Regions from separate parts of the Paenibacillus sp. TC-CSREp1 genome, predicted to be linked through region 3. Evidence: a T-box and tRNA genes for the amino acid it is inferred to sense, from the RefSeq annotation. Region 3 holds a T-box; the other regions hold tRNA genes.
What was found. A T-box is a leader RNA that pairs with one kind of tRNA and senses whether it is charged. The one in region 3 lies ahead of leuS (leucine--tRNA ligase), so its partner is inferred to be a tRNA-Leu.
Positions count from the first base shown of each region.

Region 1 (7,871 bases), on a different contig from region 3:
ATTAAGTAAACGATATGCTTGGAATTACCATCATGACCTGGCATAATTGCTGCACGGCCGAGAGAAGATAGGTACAGTGGAAAAATTCGCTGTATTGACAGCCGAAAGGGTGTGCTGCAAGCCATGACATTGATGAATGATAAAGTTCATGCGTACAAGGATCAGATTGGCGCATTAAGTGATGTACTGCCGGATGTGGTGAGATCGTATCACGAGTTTACAGGGGAGTGCTTTCAGCCAGGTGTGCTTGATGCCAAAACAAAGCAGCTGATTGCGCTGGGCATCGGCCTGTTTGCCAACAATGAAGTATGCACGTTCTATCATGTACAGGAGGCCCGCTCCAAGGGAGCGACCGATCAGGAGATTATGGAGACGGTAGCTGTCGCTGGGGCTGTTGGAGGCGGACATGCCTTGTCGCAAGGGGCTATGCGTGTGCAGAAGGCGCTGCATTAGTCCATTATAGACATGTACATGTTCCGAAAATAGAAAGGAGGCTCTGGCATATACCAGGGCCTCTCTTTTGTATGAGATGGATTTTAGATTTTTCCAATCATTTTGTTATACATAAATTGACCTGTAACCCGTCTGGCTGTCACATAACGATCGTTAAAGTAAGGGTTGGAGAGCTTGGTGACGCTGACCCCTTTGCTGCTGGACGCGTGCGCGAATTGACCTCCACCGATGTATACACCTGTATGTGAAATGCCTTTGCCTGTTGTGTTGAAAAATACCAGGTCGCCTGTACGAATATTGGTTTTGGCTACCGGTGTGCCTGCTTTGGCCTGCTGCTGTGAAGTGCGTGGCAGTTCAATGCTGTATTTGTTAAAAAGATATCTCAAGAACCCGGAACAATCGAAGCCAGCCATGGTTGTGCCGCCCCATTTGTAAGGGATGCCTGTCATATTGTTAACAACGGAATTGATTGAGCTTGCCTCTGTGCTTGTTGCCCCGGATGTGAATAGTACAGCAGCTCCAAAAATGGAAATAATCAGTTTTTTCAAAATCAATGTTCTCCCTTCGATGCCTACGGAGTTAGCTAAGGGTTCGGTAGAAGGTTCCCTATATTTCCTATGTATAAGAATAATTCACCCAAAATGGTTCCCCCGTTTTCAATCCTGAAACTCGGCAAATGAATAATTAAGTTTTTGTAACTATTTGAAACTATATTGCATAAATGCGTAAATGTCAAACCCATTTGTAAAGCTTCTTTTCGATTCAATGTTAGCGGAATTATTGATTTTCGTCATAATTTTGTTGAAATTTCGACAGTAAAGATTACAAAAAAGTCATTAATGTTTAAACAGGTTCCGAGTTGGTTATTAAACCGATTTGTCAAGTGTTAAAAGTTGGATGGGTGAATATTAGTATAAAGTGAAATTTGAGCTTTGTTGCATATATTGACAAAATTTATTTTATTGCATATCATAAATTTATTCATACAAATTATGTATTTAATTAGATTTTATTGGTTTGTTCTTGGGGTGCATCAAAGCATACCATGAAATATAAGCCAGTAGGTAGACATGTGAGAGAGCGATCATATTTGTGAATTGGGGAGCGTGTTGTCTTTTGAAAGCAAAAAAATGGGTCACGTTTGTGCTCGCGTGTTCGATGGTTTTTTCTGGAGTGGGAATGGCAATTTTGCCTACAGCAACCGTATCTGCTGCGGATGCCTCAGGTACAACGGCAAGTATGTCTGATATTTTGAAAAACCAACGTCCCGATGGGGGGTGGAGAAAGGATTACAGCCAGACATCAGGTGAGTGGGCCAAATCAACAATTGATAACAAAGCTACATACTCAGAGATTAGAAGACTTGCAAATGAATTCAAAAAAACAAATGATCCGCGATACTCGGCTGCAGCAATCAAGGGCATTAACTTTTTGCTGAACATGCAGTATTCGAATGGCGGGTGGCCGCAGGTTTACCAGAGCTCCGGTTATCATAAACATATTACGTATAATGACGACGCTATGATTAATGTAATGTACATGCTCGATGAGGTCGCGGGGCGCAAAGGAGACTTCTCCTTTATCGACAGTTCACTTGCAAATCGCAGTAAAAATGCGGTGTCCAAAGGTGTGGATGCCATCCTGAATACACAGGTAGTATCCGGTGGCAAGCTTACGGCATGGGGCCAGCAGCATGATTCGAGCTCACTTAAACCAGCGGGAGCCAGAATTTATGAAGTACCTTCATTAACGGCAGCGGAAAGTGTAAACATTGTGAAATTTCTGAAGACCAGACCGGCCAATTCCAGAATTACGGCATCTATCAAAGGTGCAGAAGCCTGGTTTAATAAAGTGAAAATTACAGGTTATCGCTATGAAAGAGCAAATGGGGACAGCCGGATTATTGCGGATTCAAGTGCAGCACCAATCTGGGCGCGTTTTTATGAGCTTGGCACAGACAAACCGATCTTTGTAGGCCGGGACGGGATTGTGAAATACAAGCTTAGTGATATTGAAAAAGAAAGAAGAGGCGGGTATGCATGGTATGGCAGCTGGCCGTCCAAGCTATAATCATGCGGCCGTGAGCTAATCCAGCCCCTGATAAATCTAGCCAGATAATATAAGTGCGAACCGGATATGAACCTGGTTCGCACTTTTGGTTTTATTTTAGTGTTGACAAGAGAAAAGGTGCATGATATATTATTTCTTGTCGCTGATATTAGTTGGTGAGACACAAAATATGCGGTCGTGGCGGAATTGGCAGACGCGCACGGTTCAGGTCCGTGTGGGCTAACCCCCCGTGGAGGTTCGAGTCCTCTCGACCGCATTACGAAAAGGCTCTTTCAGGATCATCCTGAAAGAGCCTTTTATTTTTTGGATCAAGGAATCTTGATTATTCTATGTTCCTGGCTTCCATTTGGGCGTCGTTATACTGTCAGAAATGTAGCAAACGGTGGCGTTTTATAAGGAGGGCGTTATTGTAATGTTATCCATATTCGGACCCTCTGTCCCTGTTGTGACAATTCGAAGGGTGTTCATCCCTGAGTTCATAGGGACTTGAACGGTTTTCTCACCCCATGTAGACCAGCTGCCGGTTGCACTGAAGGGTTCATTGCTAAGCATTTTGGTACCATTCACATAAATGTCGACAGTGCGTGTGCCGCTTTCCAATGCGTAACGAAACTTTACGTTTTTAGTGCCAGTCGTCATGTTAGTAATGTTATTCCATTCAATGGATGAGCCTGTTAGAGCGTTGAAGTTTACATATCCGGTACCCGTGTAACCGGGATAGAGGGCTTCGATAACTGCATTTGTCAGCTGAGTGCTGCTCTCCGCTTCATAGGTTGTGCCTGTGCCTGTAGACGAAGAAGTGTTAGAGAACTGCCAGTAATCGAAGTTGAAAAGCTGACCTGATCCGCTGCCGGTAAAGACTAGAAAGACATTTCGGACCCCTGTTGCCCCGCTAACGGCGGTTTCGACTTCCAGCCAGTTCTGTGCACCGCCAGTAGGCGGGACATTAAGTGTGCCAGCAAGAGGACCGGAGACATTATCCAGACGAATCTCGATTTTCCCTCCACCTGATACAGAAGCAACATGGGCTTTAAAAGTCTGAGCTCCGCTGGAACCAAAATCCGCTTTACTTACCGCGACCCAATCCCCATTGTGTATTTGGGTTACCTGCTGATTGTTTACTGGACCGCCAGGTGCATTCGACTTTTCCGTCTGAATTCCGCCATTCCAGGCAAAGGTCTCTGCTTCGACACGGGTATATGGATTCAGATTGGATAGCTGGGGAACTCCAGCATAATTCGCAGTCACTTCCTGAATTGTACCATTGGTATTGTGCTGCAATTTGTTAATATGTGGTGAGCGATAACCTTTTCCTGAACCATATAGAGCCAGACTGACGGTTTGAGCGTGATACACGACATACCACTCATTATTGAATTGAAAAACCGAATGGTGGTTGTTGCCGCCTGCACCAAAGAATACCCCGGGGTTCTTCAGAAAATGTCCTTCATATGTAAAGGGGCCCATGGGGCTGGAACTTACCATATATCCAATTTCACCTGGTGGAATGTTGGATGGGTGTACGCCGCCAAAGTTAATACAATAGGAGTAATAATACCTGCCATTGTATTTATGAATGCCCGAGTCCTCCAGAATGAAGGGTGCATCAATCGTTGATGCACTGCCAACTACACTGGTCATATCGGCACCGAGTTTGATAACCCGGGCTGTTTTGGGATTGGCTCGTTGCTCCTGAGTGGGGTTCGAGCCGCCGGGAATTCCACCACCTGCATATAAATATCCTGTCCCATCGTCGTCCACGAAAACTGCAGGGTCGAAAAGCCAAACCACGCCTGACATGCCGGGGGTATTCGTTGTTAAAAGAGCTTTGCCAATCGGATCTGTCCATGGCCCGACAGGACTATCTGCCGTTAGTACGCCGATACCGCCAGTACCGTTAGCGAAGTAAAGGAAAAACTTGTCTTTGCCATTTATGTTTTTGACAGCAGCTGCAGGGGCCCAGGATGCGCCAGCCCATTTGGCTATCCCCTGACCACCGTTTGCTCCGTTCGCACCGGCAACGGGAATAGCTCCGTGATCCGTCCAGTTCACCATGTCGGCAGACGAGATAACAAATACGCTTTTTAGATTAGCGAAGGTGTTATCCTTGATGGAGCCATCGCTGTTGTACTCATAATTGTCACTGGACATGTAGAGGTAGACACGTCCGTTATAGGTTAAGGCAAAAGGATCGGCACCGAGATGATGATCGATTAACGGATTTGCATTTCCGATCTGTTTGGCGATAGTGGAGCTTGCAGCAGATGCCTGGTTCATTGGCACACAACTTAGAATTAGTGCAATGACAAGAAACATGATTCCACATAATCTGTGCATCAGGTTTATCCTCCTTGAAAAACGAGTTGATATGTAATAAATAAACCCCGTGCTTCAGCTGATCGGTAAGTAATACCTGCTGAAAACACGGGGCTTGGCTAATTATTGCCTTGATTAAAAAGGGAGAATCCAATGCGGGTTATCAGACTTGTCCTAAACAACACAGTAAAATAAAGAATGATTGCTGTATTTAGGAGGCAGCCGTTACTGTAATATTATCAATATTCGGTCCTTCAGTACCTGTGGTAACGATTCGAAGGGTATTTACACCCGCATTCATAGGAACCTGAATGGTTTTCTCACTCCAGGTGGACCAGCTTCCTGTTGCAGTGAAGGGTTCATTGCTGAGCACTTTGGTGCCATTCACGTAGATATCCAGATTACGAGTACCACTCTCCTGGGCGTAACGGAACTTTATGTTTTTGGTACCTGTTATCGTGTTGTTGATGTTATTCCATTGAATGGCCGAGCCTGTATACGCGTTAAAGTTCACATATCCTGATCCCGTATATCCCGGGTAGAGTGTTTCGATGACTGCATCTGTCAACGTTGTCCCCGTCTCAGCTTCATATGTGGTGCCAGTGCCTACATTCCCGCCTCCAGTGCCACCAGAGAGATTAGCAACAAATGTAGTTACACTCTGTGCAGGAAGCTGAGCTGTGAACGCACCATTGGAAACATTAATGGGTGCAAGACTTGCCAGATTACGACTGCTGTCCGTCACATACGAGGATACAGTGGAGGCATTGCCATTTTGCAGAACAAACCGCTGACTGGTTGCTGAATTGCCGCGGTTAATCGCGACGATGACAACTTTGTTGTCTCCTTTATAAGCCGAAACGTAAGTGTTGGTATCCGGGTTTTTGGTTGCATCTACACGAACATAGCCTGGACGAACAAATTTGGAGAAATGGGCCATGTTGTAACCACGTTTACTGATCGTGCCATCTTCCTTCATAGGTCCGTATTGTCTGCGGATGTACCACCATACATAAGCCTGGAAATCGCCTTCAACCATCGCATTGTGCATATGATAGGAGACCTCCAGAGACTCTGGCCAGCGGTCAGCGGAGTTGTTGTCACTGTTTGGTACGTACACTTCAGTCATCCACAGCTCTTTACCCGCCCCTTTTTGCTTGAAAAGAGGGTATGCGAAGTCTTTGATCTGAGTTCCATACGTATGTGCGCCCAGAATGTCCATGTTGGCAAGAGCCTGAGGATCATTCAGAATGGGGTCGGAAATATTTTTTAAGTATTGGAAGGATTCCGGAGCCATAACTCTGGTGCCCTGGATGCTGCCCGCATTTTCTTTCATAAAACGAAGAATTTCCTGTGGTGTCCACCAGGTCCAGTCATGAGCATAATCCGGCTCGTTTTGCACCGAGATGGCATACAGGTCTACACCATTGTTTTTCATATACGTAACGAAGTCATTCAAATGCTGCGCGTACGCGGCATATTTGTCGTATTTCAAGCGTTTCGCGCTTGCACCGTTGCGGTTAAAGGTTTCAACCATATCACTTGGCGGATTCCACGGCGATGCGAAGACGATAGCTCCTTGCTCAATAGCCCGTTTCGCGGTAGCTACTTCGCGATACCAGTTATTCCGATTATCGTCGACATAGATACGAAGAATAGAGAAGCCTAACTGATTCTGGCCATTCCCGAAAGCGGTTTCACGTTGTGCCGCAGTAAGGTCACCGATCCATGCTGGATGGTTGATACCGCCAAAACCTTTGATGAGCTGCTTTTCAGAGGCCAGATTGATGTTGGCATCACTTGCTGCTGACACGTTGGTAGGTGTTAACATCAGCGGCAGTGCGGTCAAGCAGGCCAGCAAAATATTAACTGATTTTTTTAATTTCAATCCCATCTTCATATATTACCCTCCTCAGATTGATTGTTACTGCAAAAGCTGATCAAGAAAAACATCCGAATGCTTGCTTGGCAGCAATATAAGTCTTCATGATCACTTCCTCTCCATAGTGCAAATTGTAATACTGGTGTTGATTTGAAAATTTTACCATATAATTGCGATGAAAAATACCCTGCAAATTGCAGTTCTATGTAAAATTTTCACTTTTTTTGTATTAGAAGAGACGTAGACGTGTAAAATCGACAAAATAAATTTTTTGAATGTATGTCAACCGGTTGACATATCATATCCTCGCCGCTTATGATAAAGCTGCATTCGAAATGTATGCGCATTCATTACAAACACCAGGGGGGAAGTTGAGCAATGAAAAAGAAATGGGTACCGTTTGTTGGCGTATTGTTAATGATGTTGATTATCACAGCCTGTTCACAAGGCAAGACAACAGAATCTTCATCTCAAGGTTCAGGCAAGCAGGCTGATGAGTCTTCCAAGGAGGTCAAACTGACCTTTTTTAACACCTCTGCTGAAGTCAACGGTGTGTTCGAAAAGCTGTTCAAAACGTATCATGAGCAGCATCCCAATGTAACCATTGAGCTGATTCCAACCCCGATTGGTGGAGCGCAGCTGGAGAAGTTCCAATCCTTGCTTGCATCAGGCAACCCGGCAACGATTGCGAATCTGGATGCAGGCACCATTTTGCAATATAAAGATAAATTCCTCAATCTGGATTCCGAAAAGGCGACATATGAAGGGTTGACCAAACCAGGAGCGGTGGACGGGGCACTGCTGGACGGACAATTTCTCGGCATTCCTTGGACAGCACAGGGGTACGGACTTTTGTATAACAAACGTGTAGTGGAAGAGGCATTGGGTGGCTCCTTTGATCCAGCCAGTATCAAAACCCGTGACGATCTGGAGGCTGTATTCAAAAAGGTAGAGGCTGCAGGTAAAGCACCGGTTATGCTTCATGGAGCAGACTGGTCGCTCGGAGCACATTATCTGGGACTGACATATTCCCTGCAATCCAGCAATGTGGATGACAATCGTAAATTCGTAAAGGATCTTGAAAATGGAACAGCGAAGCTTGCAGACAATGCTGCTTATAACGGCTTGATGGACACCTTTGATCTGCTGA
Region 1 covers NZ_JBNOKM010000009.1:164,861-172,731, forward strand. Annotated here, with positions in the region: gene ACQSGY_RS15585 (carboxymuconolactone decarboxylase family protein) at 124-453, shown strand; gene ACQSGY_RS15590 (C40 family peptidase) at 537-1,001, opposite strand; cyclic di-AMP (ydaO/yuaA leader) riboswitch at 1,007-1,138, opposite strand; gene pelA (pectate lyase) at 1,633-2,523, shown strand; tRNA gene ACQSGY_RS15600 (tRNA-Leu) at 2,695-2,779, shown strand; gene ACQSGY_RS15605 (carbohydrate-binding protein) at 2,914-4,839, opposite strand; gene ACQSGY_RS15610 (carbohydrate-binding protein) at 5,051-6,733, opposite strand; gene ACQSGY_RS15615 (ABC transporter substrate-binding protein) at 7,100-7,871, shown strand, end outside.
Region 1: it has a tRNA-Leu gene. The T-box ahead of leuS (leucine--tRNA ligase) is inferred to sense a tRNA for this amino acid. The anticodon was not compared.

Region 2 (7,871 bases), on a different contig from region 3:
TCTCAGCGGATTGCCATGGTTCTGGGAGCCTTTTCGCTTCTTCCCGGCTGCACTATTTCTTGGCATAGCCATTCCTGCGCTTCTGGCCTTTGTGCTGGGGTGGTTCACGTTTCGCAATCGGATTACCGGGGTCTATTTTACAATTCTGACCCAGGCTCTCGTGCTTATTGCGGTAACGTTATTTGTTGGCAAACAGGAGTGGACGGGTGGGACAAATGGCATAACGGGTTATCAAGCGATCTTTGGGTTTACGCTGCATTCAGCAGGCACTACGATTGTGCTGTACTATATAACGCTTGCCATTCTGGTGCTCGCTTATCTGCTCTGCCGCCGCATGGTGAACAGCCGTTTTGGGCAGGTGCTTGAAGCTGCGCGTGATGGGGAGAATCGGGTTCGGTTTTTGGGGTATGACCCGGCAGGTTACAAAACGCTGGCATTTGCTTTGTCGGGCGCCCTTGCGGGTATGGCGGGCATGCTGTTTGTGCTGCAGGTAGGCATTATCTCGCCATCCATTATGGGCATTGTTCCCTCCATTGAGATGGTGCTGTGGGTTGCCTTGGGAGGACGCGGGACGCTGATCGGGGCTGTCATCGGGGCTGTCATGTTAAATACAGCTAAAACGGGAATAAGCGAGGCTTATCCGGAAGGGTGGCTGTTTGTGGTTGGTGGACTCTTCGTCACGGTTGTTCTGTTCATGCCGAACGGAATTGTAGGTGTGTACCGAAATATCGCCCGAATATTACAACGGAGAGGGGAGAGTTCACATGTCCAGGCTGCTTCAGAAAAACGAAAAGTCTTCGGAGCTTCAGGTGATACTGGCCGCTGAGAACATAACGGTGGCCTTTGGAGGTTTTGTTGCAGTCAAAGGCATGAATCTGAAGCTCCTTAATCGTGATTTGCACTTTTTGATCGGTCCGAATGGTGCGGGGAAAACCACAATGCTGGATGTGATCTGCGGCAAAACAAAACCGATATCCGGGTCGGTAAAGCTGATGGACGGTACGGAGTTGACAAAGCTCAAAGAGCATCAGATTGTTCGCAAAGGAATAGGGCGCAAATTCCAGGCACCTTCCATCTTTGCCAGTCTGACGGTGGAAGAGAATTTGGCACTCGCGGCGGAGACCCGCCGTCTTCCCTTTCAAGCCATCGGAATTCACAGACACGGCGCAAGAGGAGAAGCGATGGAACGTGTTATGCTTCAGACGGGACTGCAAGACCGGATCGGCGAGCGTGCCGGTGCGTTGTCGCACGGGGAGAAGCAGTGGCTGGAGATCGGTATGCTGCTGCTGCAAGAGCCGCAGGTGCTGCTGCTTGACGAACCTGCCGCAGGCATGACGGATGAAGAAACATACCAAACAGGGCGTCTTTTGCAAGAGATCGCGGCTGAACGCTCGGTAGTTGTTGTAGAGCATGATATGGAGTTTGTACGGGAATTTGCTGCCAAGGTGACGGTAATGCATGAAGGGAGGCTGCTTAAGGAAGGCACGATGGCTGAAGTTCAGGCAGATCCAAGAGTAGCGGAAGTGTACTTGGGGACAAGGGGGCAGGCAGATGTTGAGACTGCAGAACGTTGAGTCTGGGTACGGGGAGAGTCGTGTGCTTCGCGGTGTGAATCTGGAAGTGCTGCCCGGGCAAGTGACATGTTTGATGGGTAGAAATGGCGTGGGAAAAACGACATTGATGAAAACCTTGATGGGATTACTTCGAACACGAGAGGGAAGCGTTCAATGGAATGGCAGGGAACTGGCTTCACTGGAACCGGCTAAACGGGCAAAAGCGGGAATAGGTTATGTGCCGCAAGGGAGGGAAATATTCCCGCAGCTTACAGTGAAGGAGAACCTTTTGCTCGGACTGGAAATGAGTATCTCTGGTGTGAGAACGTTCCCTGAGGATGTGCTTGAGATGTTCCCCGTGCTTGCTTCCATGTATGGGCGCCAGGGGGGTGACTTGAGCGGCGGGCAGCAGCAACAGCTTGCATTTGCGCGAGCGCTGGCCTCCCGCCCTGGCTTGCTGCTGCTGGATGAGCCGACGGAAGGCATTCAGCCTTCGATCGTTGAGGACATCAGGCGAGTGATCCTTAAGCTGAAAGCGCAGGGGACGATTTCGATTCTGCTGGTGGAGCAAAGCATTGATTTTGTGCGTAGTGCCGCCGACTACATTTATGTGATGGACAAAGGCGTTATGACGCTGCAGGGGACGCCGCAGGAGCTGGATATGTCGCAGTTTGAATATCATTTGTCTGTATAATGCGATCCGGTTATCTGATGTCATTGTTGCGAGAAGATTCAGTGTGTGCTTGAATTGGCACAAACATGATAGGGCTGCGGTGCATACTTCAATGACGCTTATCCAAAATGTTGGAATACTTCGGGTACAGCCGACGAATGCATTCAGGGCAGATATCGTGGGTGAACTCGGCAGAGGTATGTTTCTCCAGATAACGTTCCACGGAGCTCCATTCGTCGGATTCGTCCTTGATGTGTTTGCAGACGGCACAAATGGGCAGCAGGCCGTGCAATGTGCGTGCTTCAGTCAGGGCTTGTCTTAACTGCTGCTCGGTCCTTTTCTGTTCGGTGATATCTGTATGAGCAATTAAAGCAAGATTATCGCCGAATAAGGGGCCGTCATGCAATGGGGTTAGCTCTACACGAAACCATTTTTCTTCGTTGTACGGAGTGGTCACAGAGATGTCGTATGTATGAGCATGCTTGAAAGGCACAACGTTATGTCTTAGATGCTGCGCAAACTTGGCTGGTGGGACACCTCTTTGTGCTGTCCACGCTTCCATCAGGTGAAGATAGTGGTTATGACGGCTGCTGCCTGAGTGTGAAAAGGGTTTATAGAATCCACGCTTCCAGGCTCGGTTGCAGCTTCGGATGATCCAATGTTGATCAATGATGATTAGCTGATGATTGGTGGACTGGAACGACAGGCTTTCGAGGTCCGATGTCATGTGTCTCATGAGTGAAGTCCTCCTTGGATAAAAGATGTTATCGCAGTTCCTCTGGTATGTCCAAAATATCAGCGACCTGATGCCTGAATCTCGTAGCTTTACGTGTGCCGTGAATAAGATTGGACAGGCGGTAGGGTGGGATGCCGTGCTGTTCGCAAAAGGTTTTTTGGTCAATCTGCAGTTCCGTTAGTCGCCGTTTGATAGCCCAACCGAACGGAGTGACGGGTTTCTTCTTGTTCAAAAGGGTTCACCCCTGAGTGGAATTATAGTATTCAGCAGGCGTTTCTTCGTGTAAACTGAATAGAAATGCGAGCTGTAATCTCCATTATATACGCAAATCCGTCATCTAACAATTAAAAAATACGGAAATAAGTGTATTTTTTGAATTAAAATGACGTATATACGCCATTTGTGGGCCTCCAAGGCTATATGTAGCAAGCTTTCATAAACGAAAAAACACGCCAGCAAGGGGGTTGCGGCGTGTTTTTGAATGGAATCAAGAAAGGGCTGGTGGGGAGGGGCTCAAGCTCTGTAAGCGTGAAGCCCGGCTCCGAGCATATGGAAGCTGGGGAATAACGTCTTCATAGACAGCGATGCAGGGTGCATGTGTCCATCTGGAGAAGAAGCACTCACGGTCTTCCATTCGTGCTCAAGGTCTGTGGTCAGGCGACCGGGCAGCTCCTTGGTGACATTCTCACTTAGAGGAATAGCTTTGGAGGCTTCGGATATACAGGCATACATGGCTGAATGCAGATAACCGAGGACCGCCTCTTCGACGGGGATGTCGAGGTGGTGGTTAATCCAGGCGTGAACGGTGGGGAGACAGCCGACGGAGCTGTATTTGGTGAAAATCTGTTCAAGCGGTTTGAAGTCGATCCAGGGATGCAGGGCGTGAGATAGCTTGATTAAACGTTTGCCGATGGTAGCTGCCTGTTCTCTAAGCTCGGCAGGTGTTCGCTGCACGTGAACAAGCTTGTCGATCAGGGCGATGCGCCAAGTGTCTTTGTGATCGATTGCGGTATATATGCCTTTGATGGCCATACCTTCAAGACGAACCAGACTGGGATGCAGCTGGCAGCGCATGAACGATTCAAGATCCTCGGCTGTACGGATGGTTCCTTCCTTGATATGTGTATCCATGCCGAAGAAATGGGAGAACCCTCCAACCTGAACAGAAGGATCAAGCAGCTTCACGTAATCTAGCAGCTTATTGCCACGGTTCACGATCTTTCGCCTCCAGTGCTTGTTTGTGTTATTTTATCTTACATAAAATACTCTTTTCTAAATCTTATGTGCTTAAATCCGAATTATATGATATATATATTCACATAATTATCCGTGTTTTGTCAATGGTTTGTATTGAAAAAAGCTTAAATTTCCTTCTTTATTATTATATATGTTATATAATATGACAATAAATTTGTTCTCCTTTAGAAATAATATTTGAAAATACGATGCTGCAAGAAATTCATTCTGGTTCCACTGCGGCCTTGGCATTTTTTCGGAATCAGATTCAGGATATGCGCACATTTGGGGAAATATGACTGATTTTTGGCGTGTTTAAATAAATGCTTTACATTTAGATAACATTCCGGTATAATCAATTCTGTTGCCGATAATTTACGACATGCGGTCGTGGTGGAATGGCAGACACGCTATCTTGAGGGGGTAGTGGGCGTACGCCCGTGGAGGTTCGAGTCCTCTCGACCGCATCATATGAAGTGTTATTGAAGGAAGCTTCCCTGTACGGGAGGCTTCTTTTTTTGTCTTTTGATCCTGCATAAATAACAGCTGAAAGGCGACAACGGGCGGAGATAAGTTTCATTAGCTGCGTAAAAAAGCCACCCTGTAAACCGAGCAGAACCGAGGCTCTGTGGTTTGGGGCAGCTTTTTTCAAAGTGTAGAAACGGGTGTTATTTATTTCAATAATTTCTGAATATCCTCTACAATTTTATCAGGTGTAGTCTGGGGAGCATAACGCTTCACAACGTTCCCTTCCTGATCGACAAGGAATTTGGTGAAGTTCCATTTGATGGCCTTGGAGCCGAGCAGACCTGGTGCTTCCTTAGTAATATGCTGGAATAGCGGGTGAGCACTGGCACCGTTAACGTCAATCTTCTCAAACATAGGGAAGCTTACGCCATAGTTCATCTGACAGAACTCAGCGATGTCATCAGAGGAACCCTTCTCCTGGGCAAACTGGTTGCTGGGAAATCCAAGGACCTCGAAAGGAGCATCCTGAAATTGATCCTGCAGCTCCTGCAGGCCCTTGAATTGAGGAGTTAGGCCGCACTGGCTTGCGGTATTTACAATTAACAACACTTTGCCGCGATATTGGGACATTTCAATCTCTTGTCCGCGAAGGGTGTTTACTTTGTAATCATAGACTGACATGGGGATCGCCTCCATCATATTATGTTGATAAGTTTATTATATTTTATACAATTAAATAATGCAAAATCAATTTACGGAGGACACTATTATCCTTATCGGCTCACCTTATTCATAGAAGGAATGCAATTCGCTTGATCAATTTTTTGTGCGGGCGAGAATTAGACAGCTTGGAAGAGTTGGATAGCGTATAAGCTCATTGTAAGCGTTATTATTGAAGTTTATTGCCGGAATTCTGACGATTCGGTGATCTGCCCGGACTTTACATGATCATGGCACGGGTGTATGATTCAAAGCGTAATTTGAATTTTAATTATATTGTACCTGAAAAACGAAACAGACGATGATATCGATCGGTCTTACATGCAAGATTTACGAACGATGTTTCAATCGCTGAGTTTCCATTCATCGTGGGTGGAAAACGGGGGAACCAACAGGATGGGCTGTATTACAGCAGCAGACATCCATGGGGTGAATTTTCCGGTGACAGCCGGAAATAGGGCGACTCTCGCGCCCGAATCCGTCAGCTAACCTCGTAAGCGTTAAAGGGAGAGGCAACAAACCGCACGCTGGTTCATGGCGTTTTCGCCATGGATTATTTAAGAAGCGTTTCGGAGGCCTTGGTCCCCACGCTTCTTTTTTGTTGTCTTTTCACGCCAAGGGAGGAACGAATGATGGATACAGAGATGATTTTAGTAACCGCACCAAATGAAGCTGGACGTAAATTTGTGAAGCTGCTAATGTACAAAAAAATGCCTTTTGCCGTTCTGACAAACAGTGCGGGTGAGGAGCGCAAGCTCCGCCGGATCGGAGTAGAGCATGTGATTCGTATGAATACAGCAGCAGCTCAAAAATGGTTTTTGCCGCAGACGAGCGTAGGCAACGTATTTATTTTTGAAAACAGTCTGAACCTGACTTGCCGTTACCTGCAGATTGTTCGCTCCTGGACATCCAAGTCTCTATGCGTGATAACGGAGCAAAGTCATCCAAAAGGCATTTATCGGGGCATGGGTGCGGACAAAATTGTGTATTCGTTAAATGGAGAAGTTGGATTCTTGCTTAATAGTTGCAATAAACTCGAAGCTGAAGCAAGCAGCTTATGATTGATCCTGTGTAAGGTGCCTGTTATAATTACAGGTATGGACTAACGGAATCCGAGGAGACTCATGCTTGTCGTGAGTCTTCTTTTTTATGGATACAGCATGCGCGCCCGGGATCGTCATTGAGTGGCGTACAAGGAGGAATTGGCTTGCCGGATATTGCCGGGTTGAAGTGGTTGTTTTTTGATGTAGGGGATACGCTGGTGGATGAATGGGAGCCTGTTGACGATATTATCGGGCAGTTTGTGCGTGAGGCGAATGCTTACGACTATCCTGTGAAAATTGAGGATGTACGGGAGCTGTTTGCACAATGTTACCAGAACTACGAACAATGGCCTATGAAGGTAGCCATACGGACATACATTCAGGATGAAGGTCACCGCAAACTGATTCAGGAGAAGCTGAAATTCCACAAAGAGCTGGAGCGGCCATTTCCTTCTGCAGCCAAGGTGCTCAAGCAGCTGTCGCAGCACTATCACATAGGCATTATTGCGAATCAGAGCCCGGGGACTGAAATGCGGCTGGAGAGTTATGGACTTCGAAAATATGTTCATGTACTGGCCTGCTCGGCAGAAGAAGGAGTGTCCAAGCCCGACCCGGAATTGTATGCGGTTGCCCTGAAACAGGCTGGTTGTGCCCCGGAGGAAGCGGTGATGATTGGAGATCGGATTGACAATGATATCGTTCCCGCTCGTAGTCTGGGCCTGCATACCATTCGTATTCTCCAGGGATATGGAAGGTTTCAGCCAGTGCAGTCAGAGCATGAGCGTGCAGACTGGACGGTTAAATCATTGGATGAACTGTTGCCGCTGCTCATACCTGATAACGATGCATCTTAGTTCATATGAGCATTAGGTTACATCAGGTCGAGTTAGAGGTTATATGCAGCTGGGCTGTATAACAAATGAAAGACTTAAAAAGGCTGATTCGCGTTGGTAATCGTACCAGACGGCGAGTCAGCCTTTTTTTATATTACGGGATTTTTGAAAGTTGAGATTATTCTGTCATCGGAGTGCAACTGTAAACGTCCTTAGTTCAGCTTATATATAAGTTAGAACAGCATAATAGTCTGGATAATCAGGTACACGTTCAGCACTACGATGATCGCAGCGATAATCCAGGAAACGACCTTGAGCCAGAGTTTATTAACAAACGGGCCCATGCTTTTTTTGTCACTCGTGAACATCACCAGCGGGATAACGGCAAAAGGCAGCTGCAGGGACAGTATAACCTGGCTCAGAATCAGCAGTTCCTCTGTTCCGCGTTCGCCCGCAATGGCGGTTACAATGACGGCCGGAATGATTGCGATCAGCCGTGTGACGAGACGACGCAGCCAGGCCGGAATACGAATATTCAGAAACCCCTCCATGACGATCTGTCCAGCAAGCGTACCTGTGAGGGTAGAGTTCTGACCTGATGCGAGCAAA
Region 2 covers NZ_JBNOKM010000021.1:11,258-19,128, forward strand. Annotated here, with positions in the region: gene urtC (urea ABC transporter permease subunit UrtC) at 1-826, shown strand, start outside; gene urtD (urea ABC transporter ATP-binding protein UrtD) at 765-1,574, shown strand; gene urtE (urea ABC transporter ATP-binding subunit UrtE) at 1,552-2,247, shown strand; gene ACQSGY_RS25685 (hypothetical protein) at 2,336-2,962, opposite strand; gene ACQSGY_RS25690 (XRE family transcriptional regulator) at 2,991-3,194, opposite strand; gene ACQSGY_RS25695 (urease accessory protein UreF) at 3,476-4,177, opposite strand; tRNA gene ACQSGY_RS25700 (tRNA-Leu) at 4,583-4,665, shown strand; gene ACQSGY_RS25705 (glutathione peroxidase) at 4,871-5,347, opposite strand; cyclic di-AMP (ydaO/yuaA leader) riboswitch at 5,726-5,901, shown strand; gene ACQSGY_RS25710 (hypothetical protein) at 6,016-6,447, shown strand; gene ACQSGY_RS25715 (HAD family hydrolase) at 6,567-7,283, shown strand; gene ACQSGY_RS25720 (Nramp family divalent metal transporter) at 7,496-7,871, opposite strand, start outside.
Region 2: it has a tRNA-Leu gene. The T-box ahead of leuS (leucine--tRNA ligase) is inferred to sense a tRNA for this amino acid. The anticodon was not compared.

Region 3 (7,871 bases):
ATCACGTGATAACAAACAAATCGAACTTCCAAGATAAGGAGCGTGGCGCGGGTGAAGATCGGCATCATGGGCGGTACGTTTGATCCGATCCACATGGGGCATCTGCTGGCAGCGGAAGCGGCAAGGGATTCGCATGCACTGGATGAAATCTGGTTTATGCCCTCCCATGTTCCGCCTCATAAACCGGAAGCAGGTGCAACGGGACGGCAGCGTCTGGAGATGACGGAGGCTGCTGTAAAGGATGCTCCCCGGTATGAGGTATTAGGCATCGAAATGGAGCTTGGCGGCGTGTCCTACACCATTGATACGATGCGTGAGTTATGGCGCCGCCACCCTGAGCATGAGTTTTATTTCATTATCGGGGCAGATATGGTGAATTATCTTCCGAAATGGGAAGAGATTGAAGAACTGGCGTCCAGGTTGACCTTTATCGGTGTTGGACGCCCGGGCTTTCAGCTGCATCTGGACGACCTGCCAGAGCCATTGCAGGATCGGGTGCTGCTGGCAGAAATGCCGCTTGTTGATATTTCATCCACGGCTATTCGCAGACGTCTCGCGAAGGGGCATTCCGTACGTTTCATGATTCCCGATGCAGTGCATCAATACATTGTAAGGAGCGGTTTATATGGCGTTAAGCCGTGAGGAATTAATCCAGGCTGTCTCTTCTCAGATGCCTGCCAAACGCTGGAAGCATACGCAGGGGGTTATGGAGTCCGCTGTTATTCTCGCTGAAAAGTACGGAGCTGATCCGGTGAAGGCAGACATCGCAGCGATCCTGCATGACGTGGCGAAATATTGGCCTGTAGCTGAGATGGAAGCGGTCATTCGTGATAACGGATTAAATATAGAGCTGTTATCACATGACAAGCAGCTTTGGCATTCTGAAGTAGGTGCTTTTGTTGCGGAGCGTGATTATGGTGTGTCCGATTCCGAAATTATAAACGCCATTCGGTGGCATACTTCAGGTAGAGTGGGCATGAGTCTGCTGGACAAAGTGGTATGTCTTGCTGATTATATTGAACCCGGACGTGATTTTCCGGGCGTGGAGCATATTCGTGAGCAGGCTGAGCGCAGTCTGGAGGAGGGCTTGATTGCCGGCTTTGATTCGACGATCAGCCTGCTGCTTTCCCAGCGCCGTGTTATTTATCCGCTCACGGTGCTCTCGCGTAATGACTTGATAGCACAATTAAAGATTATGGAGGTTGGTTCATGACAGTATCATCGAAAGAACTTATGAATATGGTCGTTGCTGCCGCTGATGATAAAAAGGCATCAAATATTGTAGCTCTTGACCTGAACAATATCTCGCTGGTTGCCGATTATTTTGTGATCTGCCACGGTAACTCGGATACACAGGTACAGGCGATTGCTACAGAGATTCGCAAACAGGCTCACGCAGCCGGTGCGGTCATCAAAGGCATCGAGGGCATGGATTCTGCACGCTGGGTGCTGATGGATCTTGGTGATGTGGTGGTTCATGTATTCCACCGCGATGAACGGGAGTATTACAATATCGAGCGTCTCTGGTCTGACGCCAAAGTGGTGGAGACCGTATGAGTTTGATTGCAGGAACAGTCGTCTCGCTGCCGGTTTCACGTGAAGTGTCTCCATTTGGCTACTTTTTGACGACAGGATCGGAAGATGTACTGCTTCACTACACCGAGCTGACTCGGGACATCAAAATTGGTGAAACGCTGGAGGTTTTTGTCTTCTTTGATACAGAAGACCGCCTCGCGGTTACGATGAAAAAGCCTTACCTCACGCTTGGAGAGATGGCTAAACTGGTCGTAGCGGATGTGCATCCGCGTCTGGGCTGTTTTCTGGAGATGGGGCTCGGACGCCAGCTGCTGCTTCCCATTCGTGAATTGCCCGAGCTTGAAGAGCTGCGCCCTCAAGTTGGAGATGAAGTGTTTGTCATTATGGAGCATGACAAGCAAGGACGATTGCGGGCCAAACTGGCCGGAGAACGTGAGCTTGCTCCCCTTGCTTTCCATGCCCCGACTACCTGGGTGAACCAGTGGGTTGAGGCTTTGGTGTACAAGCCGCTTCAGATGGGGACATTTGTACTTGTGGACGGCGGTGTGCTTGGCTTTGGTGCGATTGGCATGATTCATTCCTCCGAGCGCAGTCACATGCTGCGTCTGGGAGAGAAAGTGAAATGCCGGGTTACGCTGGTACGTGAAGACGGACGTGTGAATCTGGCGATGACACAGCGCAAAGAGGTTGGGCGTAACGAAGACGCAGACAAGCTGCTTGCTTTTATGAAGGAGCGCCCGATGGGCGGCATGCCGTATTCCGATGCGACACCGCCGGACATTATCAAACAGCGTTTCGGCATCAGCAAATCGGCGTTCAAGCGGGCTCTTGGCAAGCTGATGAAGGATGGTCTGGTGGTGCAGAAGGAAAACTGGACGTATCTGTCCGAATCCGCACCGAAGCAGCAGCCAGAAGAGAAGTAAATGAAATTGAAAGTGCGGTGCCGACATGTCTTACCGGAAATTTGCCTACGTTTACGATGAATTAATGGAAGATATGCCTTATCCGGACTGGATAAGGTTTGCAAGAACAGCCTGGGAGCAGCATGGCATGCCCAAAAGTGTGGCGGAGCTTGGCTGTGGAACAGGTTCCATCACAATCCCGCTGGTAAACTCCGGTTTTGAGGTGACGGGCATTGATCTCTCGGCTGATATGCTGTCTGTTGCGCGCAGTAAGATGGAAGCCACTTCTCAGGGACATCGTCTGTACCGGGAAGGCAGCGTACGCTGGGTGCAGCAGGATATGCGGGACTGGAGAGTGCCTGAGCCTGTGGACTCGGTCATTTCATTCTGTGATTGTGTGAACTATCTTCTGGAATCCGAGGATGTCGTTCGTACTTTCGTGCGTACGTATGAGATGCTGAAGCCGGGAGGCACATTCCTGTTTGATGTGCATCATCCGAACACATTAATCCGATACGATCAAGAGCAGCCCTTTGTACTGGATGAGCGCTCCGTATCCTACATCTGGACCTGTGATCTGGATCAGGACCGATGTGAGATTGAGCATCATTTGAGCATTTTCTCGCGTGTGGAGGATGGGAGCAAGGATACGTATCGGCGGTTCGAGGAAGTTCATGTGCAGCGTGCGTATGATCCGGATTGGATGAAGCTGGAGTTAAGCAAAGCGGGTTTTCGTGATGTGAAGGTCTATGCTGACTTTGAATGGAACGAGGCTGGGGATCATGCGGAGCGTTTGTTCTATGTAGCTGTGAAATGATAATTTATCATTCAAAATAACGAGCTGTCCTTAGACTGTATGCAAAATGCGGGCTAAGGGCAGTTTTTTTGGAATATGGTATGCATAAAAGTATTGCTGCACAAGGTAAAAAGGGACATAATTAATATGTCTAGAAAGCGTTTTCTATAGGGAGCCGGAGCTTGTTTTGTTCGTTGGAGTGAAGTTTAAGCATCTGATTGAAATGCGATTAACTTTAATAAAAGGGGGAACACATCGATGGAAAGTACATATAAAACGAGATTGAGCAAAGAACAGCTGGATCTGATTATCAAGCATCACCTGCACGCCTCGATTCAACATTATGAGGAAATGATTGACGGCTGGGCCAATCAGGCTTATAAAATAAAGCTTGGTGACGGACGAAGCGTTGTCCTGAAGATTGCGCCTTCGGCTGCGACTCATATGATGCGTTGTGAACAGGATCTGATGACGGCTGAAGTGCAGGCTCTTCGCCTTGTTGCCAAGCTGGGGGATGTTCCTGTGCCCAAGGTGCTCGCTTACGATGATTCATTAACGATGGCTCCGGCACAGTATTTTGTTATGGACCTTATGTCCGGAAAGCCGTACAACCAGATCAAGGCTGAATTTACACAGGAAGTACAGGATGGGATTGAGCAGCAATTAGGATTTTACAATCGGCGGATCAATGAGATCCAAGGTGAACAGTTTGGTTATTTTTCGGGCAAGGATAGACAGCGTGCGACGTGGAGAGAAGCTTTTTCCATGTTAATGGAGGATATGCTGGCAGATGGCGAGGCGGCCAAAGTTAATATCGGGATCGATTACGATGAGCTGAGACGTTTGATTGAAGAGAAATCGGATGCATTGGATGAAGTGACTGAATCGGTTCTGATCAGCTGGGATCTGTGGGATGGCAATGTACTGGTGCAGGATAAGCAGATTACAGGCATTATAGATTTTGAACGCTCACTGTGGGGAGATCCGCTTATGGAGCATTATTTCAGCCACTTTAACTACACCCCAGGGTTTATAAAGGGGTATGGCCGGGCAATTACTACGGAAAATGAGCATAAGCGCAGAAGTCTGTACGATCTGTATTTTGATCTGGCGCTGCGCATTGAATGTAACTACCGCCAGTACGATGATCAGGAACATATCCAGTCAACGATTCGTAATATGGAGGAAGGCATCGTACGTTTTAAGCAAAGCTGAGCATTTGGTTTTGCTGTAAACGTTTAAGGTGGTATGAGGCGGGTTTGCCGCTCAAAAACATGAATATGACGTGTTGTATTGACTTTGTGCTTTCGTTTGTATATAATGTTCCCGATATTGTATACATATTTCGATGATAAGGATCAGTAGTGAATTCTGTACATCACAGAGAGTCGGCGGTTGGTGCAAGCCGATTGACAGTAATTTGCGAACTCGCCTTGGAGAAATGCGGTGATTACATGGTTCTATGCCTTGAGTACAGAACGGGAAAGGAAATCCGCATCGGTTAACCGCCGTTACAGGTCTAAAGGGAGTGGATGACGAAGCACGTTCGTCCGCTAACTAGGGTGGTACCACGGGAATTCAACCTCTCGTCCCTAGCGCTGCAAACGCTACGGGATGCTGAGGTTTTTTTGTTGCTTTAAAAGCGCGTATAAACCTGAAGGAGGAATATAGATGAGTGAGAATCACCAGCCGAAGCACGGCTATCAGCCGCAAGTAATGGAGAAAAACTGGCAGCAATACTGGGATGAAAATAAAACGTTTAAAACAGGTGAGGACCCGTCCAAACCGAAGTTTTATGCACTGGATATGTTCCCGTATCCGTCCGGCTCGGGACTGCACGTAGGTCACCCGGAAGGTTATACTGCAACAGACATCGTATCCCGTTACAAACGGATGCGTGGATACAATGTATTGCATCCAATGGGTTGGGACGCTTTCGGTCTGCCTGCGGAGCAGCATGCACTGGATACAGGCGAGCACCCGCGTCATATTACTTTCCGTAATATTGATAACTTCCGTCGTCAGATCAAGTCACTCGGATTCTCGTATGACTGGGATCGCGAAATCAGCACAACGGACCCCGAGTATTACAAATGGACACAATGGATCTTCATCCAGCTCTACAAAAAGGGTCTGGCCTATGTCGATGAAGTGCCAGTCAACTGGTGTGAAGCGCTGGGTACGGTGCTTGCGAACGAGGAAGTTATTGATGGCAAGAGTGAACGTGGTGGACATCCGGTTGTGCGCAAACCGATGCGTCAATGGGTGCTGAAAATTACAGAATATGCAGAGCGTTTGCTCGAGGATCTGGAAGAGCTGGATTGGTCCGAAAGCATCAAGGATATGCAGCGCAACTGGATCGGCAAATCAACCGGGGCTGAAGTTGTTTTTGCGATTGAAGGCCGTGAAGAGGTTATTAAAGTATTTACAACCCGTGCGGATACATTGTTCGGTGCAAGCTTTGCTGTTCTGGCGCCAGAGCATGAACTGGTAGATGTCATTACGTCTGAAGCGCAACGTGAAGCGGTTAAGGCTTATCAGGAGCAGGCTGCTCGCAAGAGTGATCTGGAACGTACCGATCTGGCCAAAGACAAAACCGGTGTGTTCACAGGTGCGTATGCAATCAATCCGGTTAACGGAGCGAAGCTGCCAATCTGGATTGCGGATTATGTACTGGCTGGTTATGGTACTGGTGCTGTAATGGCTGTTCCGGGTCATGATGCACGTGACTGGGAATTTGCAATGCAATTCAACCTGAATATCATCGAAGTTATTGAAGGCGGAGATGTGACCAAAGAGGCGTTTACAGGCGACGGATCACACGTGAACTCCGACTTCCTGAACGGATTGAATAACGCAGAGGCTGCGGCGAAGATGATTGCCTGGCTCGAAGAGCACGGCAAAGGACAAGGAAAAACAACGTATCGTCTGCGCGACTGGCTGTTTAGCCGTCAACGTTACTGGGGAGAGCCGATTCCGATTCTGCATCTGGAGGACGGAACGATGAAGACCGTACCGGAAGATCAGCTGCCGCTGCTGTTGCCGGATATTGATCAGATCAAACCATCGGGCACAGGTGAATCACCACTGGCCAATGTGACGGATTGGGTGAATACCGTTGATCCGGAAACGGGCATGAAGGCTCGTCGCGAAACGAATACCATGCCGCAGTGGGCAGGAAGCTGCTGGTATTACCTGCGGTTCATAGATCCACACAATGACAAGGAACTGATCTCTCAAGAGAAACAGCAGCAATGGCTGCCGGTTGACCTGTACATCGGTGGAGCGGAGCATGCGGTACTTCACTTGCTGTATGCACGTTTCTGGCACAAAGTGCTGTATGATCTGGGTGTGGTACACACCAAAGAGCCGTTCCAAAAGCTGGTGAACCAGGGCATGATTCTGGGTACCAACAATGAAAAAATGAGTAAATCACGCGGTAATGTCATTAACCCGGATGAGATTGTTAACGAATTCGGTGCAGATACACTGCGTCTGTATGAGATGTTCATGGGGCCTCTGGAAGCGACCAAACCTTGGAATGCTAACGGGGTAGAGGGGATGCATCGTTTCTTGTCCCGCGTATGGCGTCTCTTCATTAACGAAGATACTGGCGCGATTAATGATAAAATTACAGCTGACGGTGGAACCGACGAGTTCAAACGAACAACTCATAAAACGATCAAAAAAGTCACGGAAGATCTGGAGCATCTGCGTTTTAATACTGCAATCAGTCAGCTGATGATCTTCATCAACGATGCGTACAAAGCAGATACACTGCCTCGTGAAGCGATGGAAAACTTTGTTCAGCTGCTGTCACCTCTGGCGCCGCATATGGCGGAAGAGCTGTGGAGCCGTCTGGGGCATGAGGGTGGAATTACGTACGTGGCTTGGCCTGAATATGATGAGTCCATGACCGTGGATGCAGAAGTGGAAATTGTCGTTCAAGTTAACGGTAAAATTGTAACCCGCACCACGATCGCGAAGGATCTGGATGCACAGGGTATGCAGGATTACACGATGGAGCTGGCTCCTGTGAAACAGGCGCTGGAAGGCAAGACTGTTCGCAAAGTCATTGCCGTTCCAGGCAAACTGGTTAATATTGTTGCCGGTTAATTTCACTGGCACGAAACACCTCATCCAGCTTGATTAAATCTTCATCATATTTCTCATGTGTTGTGTGAATCAAACTGTCGAATACACCATTCAGGTTGTTTCGCAGCAGGGCAAGTGCCTGGGCGGTTATGCCGCCAGGTACGGCAACACGGGCCTGAAGCTCTTGCGGAGTGTACCCTCCCTCGGTTAACAGCTTGCCTGTTCCGAGCAGCATCTCTCCGGCAAGAGCACAGGCGTCTGCTCGTTTAATACCCGTCAGGCGCACAGCACTTTCGATCCATTCTTCGAGAAAGAATGATATGAATGCAGGTCCGCAGCTGGAGAAGTCGGATGTGATTCGAGTACAGGCTTCATCCACTTGGTAGGGTCTGCCGATATGACTTAACAGAGATTCCAGTACAGAGCGGTCTTCAGCAGTCATTCGTTCCCCGTGGATAAAAAGGGTTGCTCCGCTGCCGACCTGATGCGTAACACTCGGGATCACCTTGGAGACTTTGCAAGGAAGTGAAGATTCCAGATGA
Region 3 covers NZ_JBNOKM010000001.1:514,613-522,483, reverse strand. Annotated here, with positions in the region: gene yhbY (ribosome assembly RNA-binding protein YhbY) at 1-37, shown strand, start outside; gene ACQSGY_RS02565 (nicotinate-nucleotide adenylyltransferase) at 52-642, shown strand; gene yqeK (bis(5'-nucleosyl)-tetraphosphatase (symmetrical) YqeK) at 626-1,213, shown strand; gene rsfS (ribosome silencing factor) at 1,210-1,557, shown strand; gene ACQSGY_RS02550 (CvfB family protein) at 1,554-2,459, shown strand; gene ACQSGY_RS02545 (class I SAM-dependent DNA methyltransferase) at 2,485-3,255, shown strand; gene ACQSGY_RS02540 (phosphotransferase family protein) at 3,493-4,449, shown strand; T-box leader at 4,574-4,831, shown strand; gene leuS (leucine--tRNA ligase) at 4,906-7,350, shown strand; gene comER (late competence protein ComER) at 7,331-7,871, opposite strand, start outside.